Regions from separate parts of the Vibrio sp. CB1-5 genome, predicted to be linked through region 1. Evidence: predicted binding sites of a transcription regulator. Region 1 holds the regulator's gene; each other region holds the start of a gene.

The links. Region 1 encodes MetJ, which represses methionine synthesis genes. Its sites were predicted from a motif close to TTAGACNTNTANANGTCTAA; they were not measured.
Region 2: metK (methionine adenosyltransferase) is a predicted target of MetJ. The motif match lies at 913-932, and genes of this name have one in related genera.
Region 3: metH (methionine synthase) is a predicted target of MetJ. The motif match lies at 1,233-1,252, and genes of this name have one in related genera.
Region 4: metA (homoserine O-succinyltransferase MetA) is a predicted target of MetJ. The motif match lies at 959-978, and genes of this name have one in related genera.

Annotation. Positions count from the first base shown of each region.
Region 1 covers NZ_JBJHPB010000031.1:50,325-53,758, forward strand. The annotation lists gene ACJB0T_RS18580 (bifunctional aspartate kinase/homoserine dehydrogenase II) at 1-205, opposite strand, end outside; gene ACJB0T_RS18585 (O-succinylhomoserine (thiol)-lyase) at 212-1,381, opposite strand; gene metJ (met regulon transcriptional regulator MetJ) at 1,646-1,966, shown strand; gene ACJB0T_RS18595 (malic enzyme-like NAD(P)-binding protein) at 2,123-3,382, opposite strand.
Region 2 covers NZ_JBJHPB010000002.1:58,160-61,593, reverse strand. The annotation lists gene tkt (transketolase) at 1-698, opposite strand, end outside; gene metK (methionine adenosyltransferase) at 1,008-2,159, shown strand; gene ACJB0T_RS01805 (DUF2189 domain-containing protein) at 2,538-3,332, shown strand; gene ACJB0T_RS01800 (SprT family zinc-dependent metalloprotease) at 3,407-3,434, shown strand, end outside.
Region 3 covers NZ_JBJHPB010000009.1:16,201-19,634, reverse strand. The annotation lists gene metH (methionine synthase) at 1-1,185, opposite strand, end outside; gene ACJB0T_RS08750 (cation:proton antiporter) at 1,475-2,797, shown strand; tRNA gene ACJB0T_RS08745 (tRNA-Asn) at 2,914-2,989, opposite strand; tRNA gene ACJB0T_RS08740 (tRNA-Phe) at 3,042-3,117, opposite strand; tRNA gene ACJB0T_RS08735 (tRNA-Thr) at 3,125-3,200, opposite strand; tRNA gene ACJB0T_RS08730 (tRNA-Phe) at 3,257-3,332, opposite strand.
Region 4 covers NZ_JBJHPB010000010.1:41,437-44,870, forward strand. The annotation lists gene ACJB0T_RS09570 (DUF3859 domain-containing protein) at 1-425, opposite strand, end outside; gene ACJB0T_RS09575 (AAA family ATPase) at 465-869, opposite strand; gene metA (homoserine O-succinyltransferase MetA) at 1,009-1,947, shown strand; gene ACJB0T_RS09585 (DUF3081 domain-containing protein) at 2,011-2,262, opposite strand; gene ACJB0T_RS09590 (AMP-binding protein) at 2,358-3,434, opposite strand, start outside.

The DNA.
Region 1 (3,434 bases):
GTGCATCGAGAAATTCAATAAGACGATTGGTGGTTTTACCCGCAGCCGAGACCACAATGAGATCTTCCTCATTGGAGTAGTCTTTTAAAATAGAAACGACGCGACGATAACACTCTGGGTCAGCTAAGCTGCTGCCGCCAAATTTGTGCAACTGCTTGTTACTCTTTCCGCCTAAGGCGCTGCTTAGGGTACTGCTTTGACTCATGCCGGCTTATCCTCCAAACGCAGATGCTTTCTCAAATGCCTGAGCAAGGTCATCAATCAGATCTTGCGCATCTTCTAGGCCAACAGAGAGACGAAGTAGCTGCTGAGATACGCCCGCTTCTGCTAATGCCTCTTCACCCATCGCACGGTGGGTCATAGATGCAGGGTGGCAAATCAGACTTTCTACACCGCCCAAAGATTCCGCAAGCGAGAATAACTCCAACTCACCGACAAAATATTTCAGTTGCTCAAAGCTACCTGCGAACTCAAAGCTCAACATAGAGCCAAAGCCAGACTGCTGTTTCTTAGCAACCTCATGACCCGGATGCTCTGGCAAGCTCGGGTGATAAATCACTTTCACCAATGGTTGCGGCTTAAGAAAATCTAGGATCTGTTGTGAGCTTTCTTCATGAACACGCATGCGAGCGCCAAGGGTGCGAATACCGCGCAGCGTCATGTAACTATCAAATGGCGTGCCCGTCGCGCCGATACAGTTGCCCCACCATGCGAGCTCTTCTGCGTGCTCTTCCGTTTTGGTGATCACCACACCGCCAATCACATCAGAGTGACCGTTGATATACTTAGTGGTGGAGTGGATTACAAAGTCAGCACCCAGCTCAAGAGGCTTTTGGTACACCGGTGTCAAAAAGGTATTGTCTACCGCCACCAGCGCGCCTACTTTTTTAGCTTTTTCACACACGGCGGCAATATCAACGACGCGCACTAGTGGGTTGGACGGCGTTTCAAGTAGGATAAGTTTCGGTTTTTTCTCAAGCGCTGCTTCAAAAGCTTGCTCATCGCTTTGATCAACAAACTGAACCTTGAAGTCCCCTTTTTGGGCGCGCGTGTTAAATAAACGGTAAGTACCGCCATAACAGTCGTGAGGAGCAATAATGGTGTCTTCTGGACCTAAGAAAGCCGAAACCCAAAGGTTAAGGGCAGAGGTACCACAGTTAGTCACTACCGCACCCTTACCTGATTCCAGCTCGTACAGAGCGGTTTCTAGTAAACCTCGGTTTGGGTTTCCTGAGCGGGTGTAATCGTAAGTCGGCACTTCCCCAAACGCAGGGAATCCGTAGTTAGTAGAAAGATAAATAGGTGGCACCACAGCGTGATGCTGGGTATCCGATTCGATACCAGTACGTACGGCTATTGTCGCTGGCTTCCGATTGCTCATAGAAACTTCCTTTCTCAAATCGCATGGCTAGAGCCACAGTGTCTACTTTTACCGGTAATATGGGAACCGGCAAACGCCACAAACGTTAAAGAATTAACATTGCATTAAAATAAATGTCCACATTCGTTGCCCCACTTTACTTTCCAAAATGTGAGACGTCAACACTTCCAGACGTCTATATGTCTTTGCTTATGGCGGTAAATCCCGCTAAAATTGCGGCATACTTACTACTACTATTTATGATTAACAGAGCGAAGGTGTGTAATGGCAGATTGGAATGGTGAATACATTAGCCCATATGCGGAGCACGGTAAAAAAAGCGAGCAGGTAAAAAAAATCACAGTGTCTATCCCGCTGAAGGTGCTAAAGGTATTGACCGATGAGCGTACTCGTCGCCAAATCAATAACCTACGCCATGCAACCAACAGTGAACTTTTGTGCGAAGCATTCCTGCACGCTTACACAGGTCAGCCGCTTCCAACCGACGAAGATTTGCGAAAAGACCGTCCAGACGATATCCCAACAGAAGCGAAAGAGCTGATGACGGCGATGGGGATTGAGTTTGAAGCGTTTGATGAAGAGTAGAGATTAAGAGCGGTCCTTGGTCCTTGGTCCTTGGTCCTTGGTAGAGACATTAAAAAAGCGCATTGGTTAATTATCCAATGCGCTTTTTGTTTATTTAGAGGTTGAAGATCAGCTCCTCCTAGGACCTAGGACCAAGAACCGCTCTTCCCATCTTTTTTAATCCATATAGCTTTCAGGCAACTCAATACGCGCCACACCCGATTCAACCGCCGCTTTCGCGACCGCTTTAGCCACACGAGGAAGCAAACGTGGATCCATCGGTTTTGGAATGATGTAGTCTTTACCAAAGGTCAGCGCCTCAACACCTGCGGCAGTAAGCACATCTTGTGGTACCGGCTCTTTCGCTAGCTCACGAATCGCTTCGACCGCGGCCAGTTTCATCTCATCATTAATCTCGCTTGCACGCACATCTAGCGCACCACGGAAGATGAACGGGAAACACAGTACATTGTTTACTTGGTTTGGATAGTCTGAACGACCCGTACCCATAATCAGGTCATCACGAACCTGATGAGCAAGCTCCGGTTTGATTTCTGGATCTGGGTTTGAACAAGCAAACACTATTGGTTTGTCTGCCATCAGCTTAAGTGCTTCTGGTGGCAGCAAATCAGGACCCGATACACCCAAGAATAGGTCTGCACCTTCGATCACATCTTCTAGCGTACGCTTATCTGTGTTGTTGGCAAACAGCTCTTTATATTCGTTAAGATCGTCACGACGCGTATGGATCACGCCTTTACGATCCAGCATGTAGATCTTCTCGCGCATTGCGCCACATTTGATCAAAAGCTCCATACAAGCGATCGCCGCTGCACCTGCTCCTAGGCAGACAATGATCGCTTCTTTAAGATCTTTACCTTGAAGCTCTATCGCGTTGAGCATACCCGCTGCGGTAACAATCGCTGTACCGTGTTGGTCATCGTGGAATACTGGTACATCACAACGCTCAATAAGACGACGTTCAATTTCAAAACAATCTGGCGCTTTAATATCTTCTAGGTTAATACCGCCAAACGTATCTGAGATGTTGGCAACCGTGTCGACGAACTCATCAATCGTGCGGTGTTTAACTTCGATATCGATTGAGTCCAAACCAGCAAAGCGTTTAAACAACAGCGCCTTACCTTCCATTACCGGTTTCGAAGCCATTGGGCCTAGGTTACCGAGACCTAAAATAGCGGTGCCGTTAGAGATAACCGCTACCATATTGCCCTTTGCGGTGTACTTATAAACGTTCTCAGCATTTTGTGCGATTTCACGCACTGGCTCAGCCACACCTGGGCTATAGGCCAGCGCTAGGTCAGCAGCAGAGTTGGCGGGTTTAGTTAACGCGATTTCAATTTTTCCAGGGACGGGGTTGGCATGGTAATCAAGCGCTTGTTGGCGAAATTCGTCGATTTGATGATCATCGGACATGGTTAGCGATCCTGCTTTTTTGAGACTGAATGGTATTGTTTTTTATGAGTAT
Region 2 (3,434 bases), on a different contig from region 1:
GCTGCGTTGATTGCGTCTGCATCGTGGCCGTCTACTGCTGGGATGACATGCCAGCCGTAAGCTTCGAAACGCTTAGGCGTATCGTCAGAGAACCAACCGTCAACTTCACCGTCGATAGAGATGCCGTTGTCATCCCAGAAAGCAATCAGCTTACCAAGACCTAGCGTACCCGCTAGAGAACACGCTTCGTGAGAGATACCTTCCATCAGACAGCCATCACCCATGAACACATAAGTGAAGTGGTCAACGATGTCGTGGCCTTCTTTGTTGAATTGCGCTGCTAGAGATTTCTCAGCAATCGCCATACCTACTGCGTTGGTGATGCCTTGACCTAGAGGGCCAGTCGTCGTCTCGATACCAGGAGCATAACCATACTCTGGGTGGCCTGGTGTTTTTGAGTGCAATTGACGGAAGTTTTTCAAATCGTCAATAGATAGCTCGTAACCACTTAGGTGAAGCAGAGAGTAAATCAGCATAGAGCCGTGACCGTTAGAAAGAACGAAACGGTCGCGATCAGCCCACTCTGGGTTTGATGGGTTGTGATTTAGGTGAGAGCGCCAAAGAACTTCAGCGATATCTGCCATACCCATAGGTGCACCTGGGTGACCTGAGTTAGCTTGTTGAACACCATCCATGCTTAGCGCGCGGATTGCATTAGCGAGTTGTTTACGAGAAGACATGTAGGCTCCTGAGTGCATTAAGCGAATTCCAAGTTTTTCATAGACTGATTGAATAATCAGCGGTCGCTATTGTCGCAAAGCGATATAGTCTCTGCAAACGATTTACCGCCATTTTTTAGCATTTTCGCCGAATAATGACGATTATAAGTGGATCGCATCAATCCAATCAGGCAAACGTTTGGCTATATGTTAAAAGCAAAAATCGCTTGCTAATCGAACATTGATGACTAGAATAGACGTCTAGATGTAGATACACCTACAATATATCATTGATTTTATTACAAGTGAGTGTGCTAGCACTTGCTTAAAACTTAAATTGGAGCTCTCATGGCTAAGCACCTATTTACTTCTGAGTCAGTATCAGAAGGCCATCCAGATAAAATCGCGGACCAGATTTCTGACGCGGTACTTGATGCAATCTTGGAGCAAGATCCAAAAGCTCGTGTAGCTTGCGAAACTTACGTTAAGACTGGCATGGTGATGGTGGGTGGTGAGATCACCACTTCAGCATGGGTAGACATCGAAGAGCTAACTCGTGAAACCGTTCGCGAAATCGGCTACGTTCACTCTGACATGGGTTTTGATGCGGATTCTTGTGCCGTTCTAAACACCATCGGTAAACAGTCTCCAGATATCAACCAAGGTGTTGATAAAGCGGATCCTAAAGAGCAAGGCGCGGGCGACCAAGGCATCATGTTCGGTTACGCAACAAACGAAACTGACATCCTAATGCCAGCACCTATCACATACTCTCACCGTCTTGTTCAAAAGCAAGCGGAAGTGCGTAAGAACGGCACTCTACCTTGGCTACGTCCAGACGCTAAGTCTCAGGTTACGTTCCAATACGACCAAGGTAAGATCGTGGGTATCGATGCGGTTGTTCTTTCAACTCAGCACTGTGATACCATCTCTACTCCTGATCTGCGTGAAGCAGTAATGGAAGAGATCATCAAGCCAGTACTTCCATCTGAGTGGATCAACAAAGAAACCAACTTCTTCATCAACCCAACCGGTCGTTTCGTAATCGGCGGTCCTATGGGTGACTGTGGTCTAACGGGTCGTAAGATCATCGTTGATACCTACGGCGGCGCAGCTCGTCACGGTGGTGGTGCATTCTCTGGAAAAGATCCATCAAAAGTTGACCGTTCTGCAGCATACGCAGCACGTTATGTAGCGAAGAACATCGTAGCGGCTGGTATGGCTGACCGTTGTGAGATCCAACTGTCTTACGCCATCGGTGTTGCTGATCCAACGTCTATCATGGTTGAGACATTTGGTACTGAAAAAGTTTCTCACGACATCATCGTAGAAGCAGTTCGTCAAAACTTCGACCTACGTCCATACGGTCTACAAGAGATGCTAAACCTGCTTCAGCCAATCTACAAGAAGACAGCAGCATACGGCCACTTCGGTCGCGAAGAATTCCCTTGGGAAGCGACAGACAAAGCAGCAATCCTGCGTGAGTTTGCTGGTCTGTAATTACTCTTAGTCTGAGTTTTTACTCCAAAAAAGCCCTCAAAATTTTTTGAGGGCTTTTTTATTTTTTTAATCCTGTCTTTTCAAATACTTTGTTACAAAAGTGTTAACTTATTATCTTGTGGCTTGTATTTAATACCCTTCTGAAAATTGTGTTTTCCCCTAACACGGTCAATAGTTAGACAAAAGTGCCCTTGCGAATAGACCGCTTTACGGGTTTGTTCGTATGCAAAATAGAGCACTTAAGAGGGGAAGACGCTAACAACGGAAAATGACTAGACACTACAGAAATAACTGTAAGTCTCACGCCCGACGTGTCCGTTAAAATTAGCGCCATGCCCTGAGAAAAACGAAGGCCAGTTTGTCAATCAGGGAGGACATATGCCTCGAACTGTTAATTCTGATGACTTCCAGAAGAAACATGAAGTCAGGGATCAAGATTACGCTAAAACCATTCCATGTAACCAACTCAGTGTGTCCGCACCTTTTCATTGGTTAGCGCTGGGATTGCATGACCTTATTCGCATGCCGATCATCAGTGCTTTTTATGGGCTCTGCTTTACAGCTGCGGCGGTCGCCATTGTGCTGCTCGTGCAATGGCAAGGCACACATCTAGTGATCATGCCAAGTCTAGTTGTATACATGTTAATTGGCCCATTCCTCGCACTAGGTCTCTATGACGCGGCGTGGGAACGAGAGAAGGGTCACAAGCCGAGTCTGTTTCACTCCATGAAAGCGATTGGACGCAATTCCACCTCGCAATGGGCGTTTGCGATACTTTTAGCCGTAGCCATGATCTTTTGGATGCGAATTGCGGCTCTGCTACATGCTCTTTATCCGTCGGTACAAGGTGCGCCACTCACCGAGTTTGCTCCGTTTTTGATTACCGGTAGCGTGGTTGGTGCGGTGATTGCGGCGGTCATCTTCTCCATCTCAGCGTTCTCTATTCCACTGATGATGGAACGTCGAGTCGACATTATGACAGCGGTCTTCACCAGCTTTAATGCCGTGAAATCCAATGTACCAGCCATGATAGTTTGGGCACTGATTATCTGCGGCGGTATCTTGATTGGTTTTGCTACATATGGAATCGGGATGATTGTGACAATGCCAATCCTCGGTTACGGTACATGGCACGCTTATCACGAGACCATCAAGAAGAAACATCACGTGTAACGCGTTGGCATACTCAGCCAACTTAAGTAGAATGGCGCCCTATTTGGGCGCTTTTTTATTTTAGGTTATACCCCGTGGACGCTTCGCTTTCTGAGCCACTTC
Region 3 (3,434 bases), on a different contig from region 1:
CAGTTCTTCTTTGATAAGACGCTTAAAGCGAGCAGAACCTGTCACGTTGGTACGCTCACCAACGTTGATGAATAGGGATTCTTTTTCAATAGTTAGCGGTTCTAAACCGGAAAGTCGACAAGCGGTAATCAGCTCTGGAAGTGGACGAGGCGTCACCCCTTCTACGGCGTTTGCCATCTGACGAATATGCTCTGGCGTGGTACCACAACAGCCACCCACTAGGTTTAGGAAACCGCTTCGTGCCCACTCACCAATATGTTCAGCCATGTCTTCTGGTGAAAGATCGTATTCACCAAAGGCATTCGGCAGGCCTGCATTCGGGTGAGCCGAAACAAAACCTTCGGAGATGCGAGACATCTCTTCAACATATTGCCTTAGCTCATCTGGACCAAGTGCACAGTTGAGACCGAAAGAAAGTGGCTTCACATGGCGTAGTGCGTTGTAGAAAGCTTCGGTGGTTTGTCCTGACAGAGTACGACCAGAGGCATCGGTGATGGTGCCTGAGATCATGACCGGAAGCTCGATACCTAGCTCTTCAAATACGGATTCAACCGCAAATGAACAGGCTTTTGCATTTAGGGTATCGAAGATGGTTTCAATAAGGATTAGGTCACTGCCGCCACGAATCAGCGCGCGAGTGGACTCTGAGTACGCTTCCACCAGCTCATCAAAGCTTACATTACGGTAGCCGGGATCATTTACATCAGGAGAGATTGAGCAGGTACGGTTTGTTGGACCAAGCACACCGGCTACGTAACGAGGACGTTCTGGCGTTTTTGCCGTCCACTCATCAGCAGCAATTCTGGCAAGCCTAGCCGCTTCGTAGTTGATTTCCTCACTTAGCGATTCCATCTCATAGTCAGCCATGGCAATCGTAGTGGCGTTGAAAGTATTGGTTTCAAGAATATCCGCACCCGCTTCTAGGTAAGCGCTATGGATCTCTTTAATAAGATCTGGCTGAGTTAACACTAAAAGATCATTGTTGCCTTTAAGATCACACTGCCAATCTGCAAAACGCTCGCCGCGATAGTCCTCTTCTTCAAGCTTGTATCCTTGGATCATGGTGCCCATACCACCATCGATCAAAAGAATACGCTGCTTGAGCTGATTTTCTATCTGCGATTTCTTGTCTTGAGCTTTCTTGCCTTGAGCATAGCTGCTTTCAACGTACTTACTGCTTCCCACGATACTGCCTCATTCCTTGCTAATGCTGTCATCGTATCATAGATTTTTTAGAAATCTAGACGTCTAAAAAATCTTTACTGACTTGTTATCCCCTCAAACTATCGGACTCTTAAAGCAGAAACAAGTTGTTCATGGTCTAGTAAGTCCACGGAGCGAATAAAAAACACCGACATCACCTGAGTCGCTCTAAACTATAAAATTGACAAATGATTTCACAAACAGTGATTGATATTCGCGAGGAAGAAGAACAAAATCCCATTAACATTTTTTTACACTCTTAGGTGAAGTGATGTCCGTCTATCAGACTTTATGCTTTCTGTCCGCAGCAGCTATGTTAATAGCCCTAATAAACAGCAAGATAGGTAAAATGCAAACCACCATCGCGATTACTGCCGGTGCTATGATGCTATCACTACTCATCTTAGTTGCAGGTCAAAACGATTGGTTCCACTTAACTGAACTGGCAACCGAGACCGTTGCTGATATCGATTTTGAAGATTTCCTACTTCAAGGGATCCTTGGCTTTCTATTGTTTGCCGGCGGTTTAGGCATCAAACTGCCCCACCTTAAAGATCAAAAATGGGAGATCACCGTTCTCGCCTTAGGTGCGACGCTATTTTCCACCTTCTTTATTGGCTTTGTGCTGTATGGTGTCTGTTTACTGATTGGCATTCAGTTTGATCTTATCTACTGCTTACTGTTTGGCGCACTGATCTCCCCTACCGACCCCATCGCCGTTCTTGCTATTGTTAAAAAACTCAATGCTCCTCAACGGGTTTCAACTCAAGTCGAGGGAGAGTCGCTATTCAACGACGGTTTTGGTCTTGTTATCTTTGTCACCCTATTTACCATTGCCTTTGGCAGTAAAGCACCCACACTTGGCAGCGTAACGGCTCTGTTCCTTCAAGAGGCCATTGGCGGCATTGTTTATGGTTTTGTACTCGGCTTAGTATTCCATTACCTCATCAGCTCCACAGACGATCATTCAATGGAGCTGCTACTGACTATTGGTATTCCAACCGCAGGCTACGCCTTTGCTGAGTTCCTGCATGTCTCTGGACCACTTTCAATGGTGGTGTCGGGTATTATGATCGGTAACTGGACACGCTACATCGGATTCTCAAAACAGTCAGAGGAGCACCTCGACCACTTCTGGGAACTTGTGGACGAATTCTTAAATGGCGTGCTGTTCCTACTCATCGGTATGTCGATGCTGCTATTCCAATTCCACCAAGAAGACTGGATTATGATGGCCGTCTCGGTACCGATGGTGCTTTGTGCGCGTTATTTGAGTGTGGCGCTGGCCTACGTGGGCTTTAAGCGCTATCGCCGCTATAACCCTTGGTCAGTGCGTATTTTAACGTGGGGTGGCTTACGTGGTGGTCTCGCAATTGCGATGGCACTGTCTATCCCATCCGGTATATGGGTAATCGAAGATAAGCTGATCGACGTGAAAGAGATCATCATGGTCATGACCTACTCCGTGGTGGTGTTCTCTATCCTGATCCAAGGCTCAACCATCACTCCTATGATTGAGAAGGCCAAATTAGCTGAGAAAGAGATGCAAAAAGAAGCGCAGCCTGAAGGCGAAATCAAAGCTCAGCAGGATTAGCAGCAAGTTGACTAAAAATAGCCTCGCATAACTTGCGGGGCTTTTTTATGACTTTGAAATCAGGTGCCGTAGAAACGAAAAAAGCCGTATCTTTCGATACGGCCTTTTTCTTAAAGTGGCTCCCCCTGCGGGACTCGAACCTGCGACATACGGATTAACAGTCCGCCGTTCTACCAACTGAACTAAGGGGGAATTATTTGTGCAAGCTAGGTCGTGAGACCATTATCAGCTTAACACCAAATAATGGTGCCTCGAGGCGGAGTCGAACCACCGACACGCGGATTTTCAATCCGCTGCTCTACCAACTGAGCTATCGAGGCAAATAAATGGTGCCGACTACCGGAATCGAACTGGTGACCTACTGATTACAAGTCAGTTGCTCTACCTACTGAGCTAAGTCGGCGACACTTTATTTGTTATTGCTCGTGCTTCTGTTAACAGCACCAACAATCTAAATTGTGGTGCCCGGAGGCGGAATCGAACCACCGACACGAGGATTTTCAATCCTCTGCTCTACCGACTGAGCTATCCGGGCAACGGGGCGCTATTAAACGGATTTTCGGTCCTCCCGTCAACGCTTTTTTGAAAAAAACTTTAAAAAAGCGTTCAAGCGCTGCATTTTTCAGCGAATCGTATT
Region 4 (3,434 bases), on a different contig from region 1:
CGTTTCCAAAACTGACCTTCATCTCTTGCTGTGACTTTAAAGGTTTTTTCTGCGATGGTTTTACCCTGCATCTCGATCACCATGCGCCAATCGCCTAAGTTACTCTCAAAGCCATTGATAGGATCAAGTAACTGAATAGTATCGCCAAGGTAGAAGTCCCAGTCATTGCTACCGACGTGTTCATCGCCATCAAAAGGCGCTAACACCTGCCCTTTTTTACTCAGCACGCCAGGGTGATAGATACAATATCGAACCTTCTCCCCTTTGGCCTTTTTGATGTTCACAATAAAGCCAAACTCAATATGCTCATCCGCAGGTACGATAGTTGTGAATTCTTGAATTTTAGGGAGATCTTTGGAGCCTGAATCCCAAGTGGAGTAAATGCCATAAGAGGTCATTTCTACGACAGGTGAACGCTTCGCCATGGTAAATTTTCTTTTATTTTTCTGTTCTAATGGTTGGGGTTAATCTTGCCAGCGTTTTTGCATAGACGCTATGACATCATCACTAACACCATGAATATTTAGATACCGACCTCGGCAAACGATGATCTCTAGTTCAGCCTTATAACGCTTAGCGAGTATTTTGTAAGCTTTCATCTCCCACAAGCGAACAAACGTATTGGCGACCACCACGTCTTGATTGTCCGCAAGCGCAGATTCCACTTGTTTTTGGCACCAAGCATGGGCATGCGCGATTTTGCTCGCATCATACTGATACTCGCCATCGGCATTCAAAAAATACATGTCGGCCTCGTAGTGAGCCGCATTAAAAGTCTTAGCTAATGTACTTTTTCCAGAACCAGGTAAGCCCCGAATGAGCGTTAGTTTCAAACTCGTTTCCGCTATCAGTTTATGCAAAGGCGACATTGTACCTTGTCTTGCCACCATTGGTAGCTTACTTACAGTCTGACGTAAGCTAAAATTAATTATCGACAAGAAATAACGTTTGCGTTAGTTTAGATGTATAGACGTCCAGAAGACCAAAACAGAGCTTAGGGAGAAAGCTGTGCCAATTAAGATCCCCGATCAACTGCCTGCATCCAATGTATTGCAACAAGAGAACATCTTTGTAATGTCGGAAACGCGTGCGGCGACCCAAGAAATTCGCCCACTTAAAGTGTTGATCCTCAATTTGATGCCCAAGAAAATTGAAACTGAAACTCAGTTTTTAAGGCTACTCTCCAATAGTCCACTGCAAGTTGATGTAGAGCTACTGCGCATTGATGATCGCCCAAGTAAAAATACACCAACTGAACACTTAGATACCTTCTATCGCCAATTTGAAACCATCAAGAATCGCAATTTCGATGGTCTCATCATCACTGGTGCACCACTCGGTTTGGTTCAGTTTGAAGATGTGATTTATTGGGAACACCTTCAGACCATCATGAACTGGGCAAGCAAACACGTCACCTCTACACTCTATGTGTGCTGGGCTGCCCAAGCTGGCCTTAAGCTACTTTACGACCTGCCAAAGCGTACCCGAAAAGAAAAACTCTCTGGTGTCTACCATCATGAGATTCACTCACCGTATCACCCTATCTTGCGTGGCTTTGATGATACCTTCTTAGCGCCCCATTCTCGATATGCTGATTTCTCTCCGGAATACTTAGAGTCTCATACTGATCTGGATATTTTGGCCACATCGGATATCGCAGGCGTGTATTTGGCTGCGACGAAAGACAAGCGTAATGTGTTCGTCACCGGTCACCCTGAATATGACTCCAATACACTGCATAATGAATATGTGCGTGATCTCGGAGAGGGAATGGAACCTGCCATTCCAATCAACTATTACCCGAACAACAACCCTGACAATAAGCCAGTTGCAAGTTGGCGCAGTCACGGTCATTTACTGTTTGCTAACTGGCTAAACTACTGCGTGTACCAACAAACGCCATACGATCTTGAACACTTCAGTGAAGACGCGTTTACGAAAGACTAATAGCCTAGATACCCTATGCCTCCCTTTAAACTGGGAGGCATAAGCTATTTCGCGTGAGGAATTTCACTTCGCTAACATCGCCACTTTCTTTAAAAAGCTATCACGTAAGTGCTCTTGGTCATATTCAAGGTGATAGGTATTGTGAAAACCCACTTTAAGTTCCACACCATTACCCCGCATATAAACGTTGTACCCATCGTAGTCAGAACAAGCTTCAACGCCTTCATAAATTTTGCCAAATTCAGTGTCTGTACCGTTCTCCATCACTGCGTCATACGCTCGAAGAATTTTGTTGGGATCAAGTTCGTTTCTCATCGCTATCTCCTTCAAACAAAAAAAGCCACATTTTAAGTGTGGCTTAGTAGTACGTATTGCGCCAGTTTAGCGGCTCTTCATCTGAAAATTCAGTTCTATTGATCGCGCAGTTCGCGCCTTAAGATCTTGCCTACGTTGGTTTTTGGCAGCTCATCTCTGAATTCAATAAACGTGGGGATTTTGTAACCGGTCAAATGTTTACGGCAGTGCTGCTTAATTTCATCCGCGGTGACATTGCCGTTTGCAACGACAAACAGTTTCACACGCTCACCGGCAATATCATCTGGAATACCGACCGCAGCCGCCTCAGTCACTTTCGGATGTAGGGTTGCAACTTCTTCAACTTCTGTTGGGAACACATTGAAGCCAGACACGAGAATCATGTCTTTTTTGCGATCTTCAATGTAGAAAATGCCTTCCTCATCCATTCGGCCAATATCACCAGAATAGAGCCAACCGTCTTCTGCGAGGATCGCTTGGGTTTCAGCGTCTTGCTTCCAGTAGCCTTTCATCACCTGTGGGCCGCGAATTTGTATTTCACCCACTTGATTCACTCCAAGCGCCTGACCCTGATCATCAACAATACGCAGTTCAGTACTTGGCAACGGCACTCCAACCGCTGCCACGTAGGCTTGTTGAGTATGTACACCGCCCGCTACGACAGGTGAACATTCTGTCAGACCATAGCCCTCAATGATTGGCATTCCCGTGATTCTTTGCCATTCCTCTGCAACATGCTTTTGAGTCGCCATGCCGCCAGCAATGGTGAATTCTGCGTTAGAAAAATCGAGCGTTTTAAACTTCTCATGCTTGTTAAGCGCCGCAAGCAAGGTATTCAAACCAAAGATCATGGTAAACGGATACTTGCTCAAGTCATTGACAAAGCTGTTTAGATCACGAGGGTTAGTGATCAATAGATTGCTTGCCCCCATGTACATCATCAGCATCATGCTGACCGAGTTAGCAAAAATATGATAAAGCGGTAATGGTGTCACTGCGCGCTCTTGCTCTTTCGCAGTGCGCGGACCAAAATGTCCAAAAACCTGAAGCACATTGGCAATAATGTTGCGGTGTGTCAGCATCGCGCCTTTAGCGAGCCCAGTTGTCCCACCTGTATATTGCAAGTATGCCAAATCATCACAGGTTAATTCTGGCTCAACAAAAGTCATTTG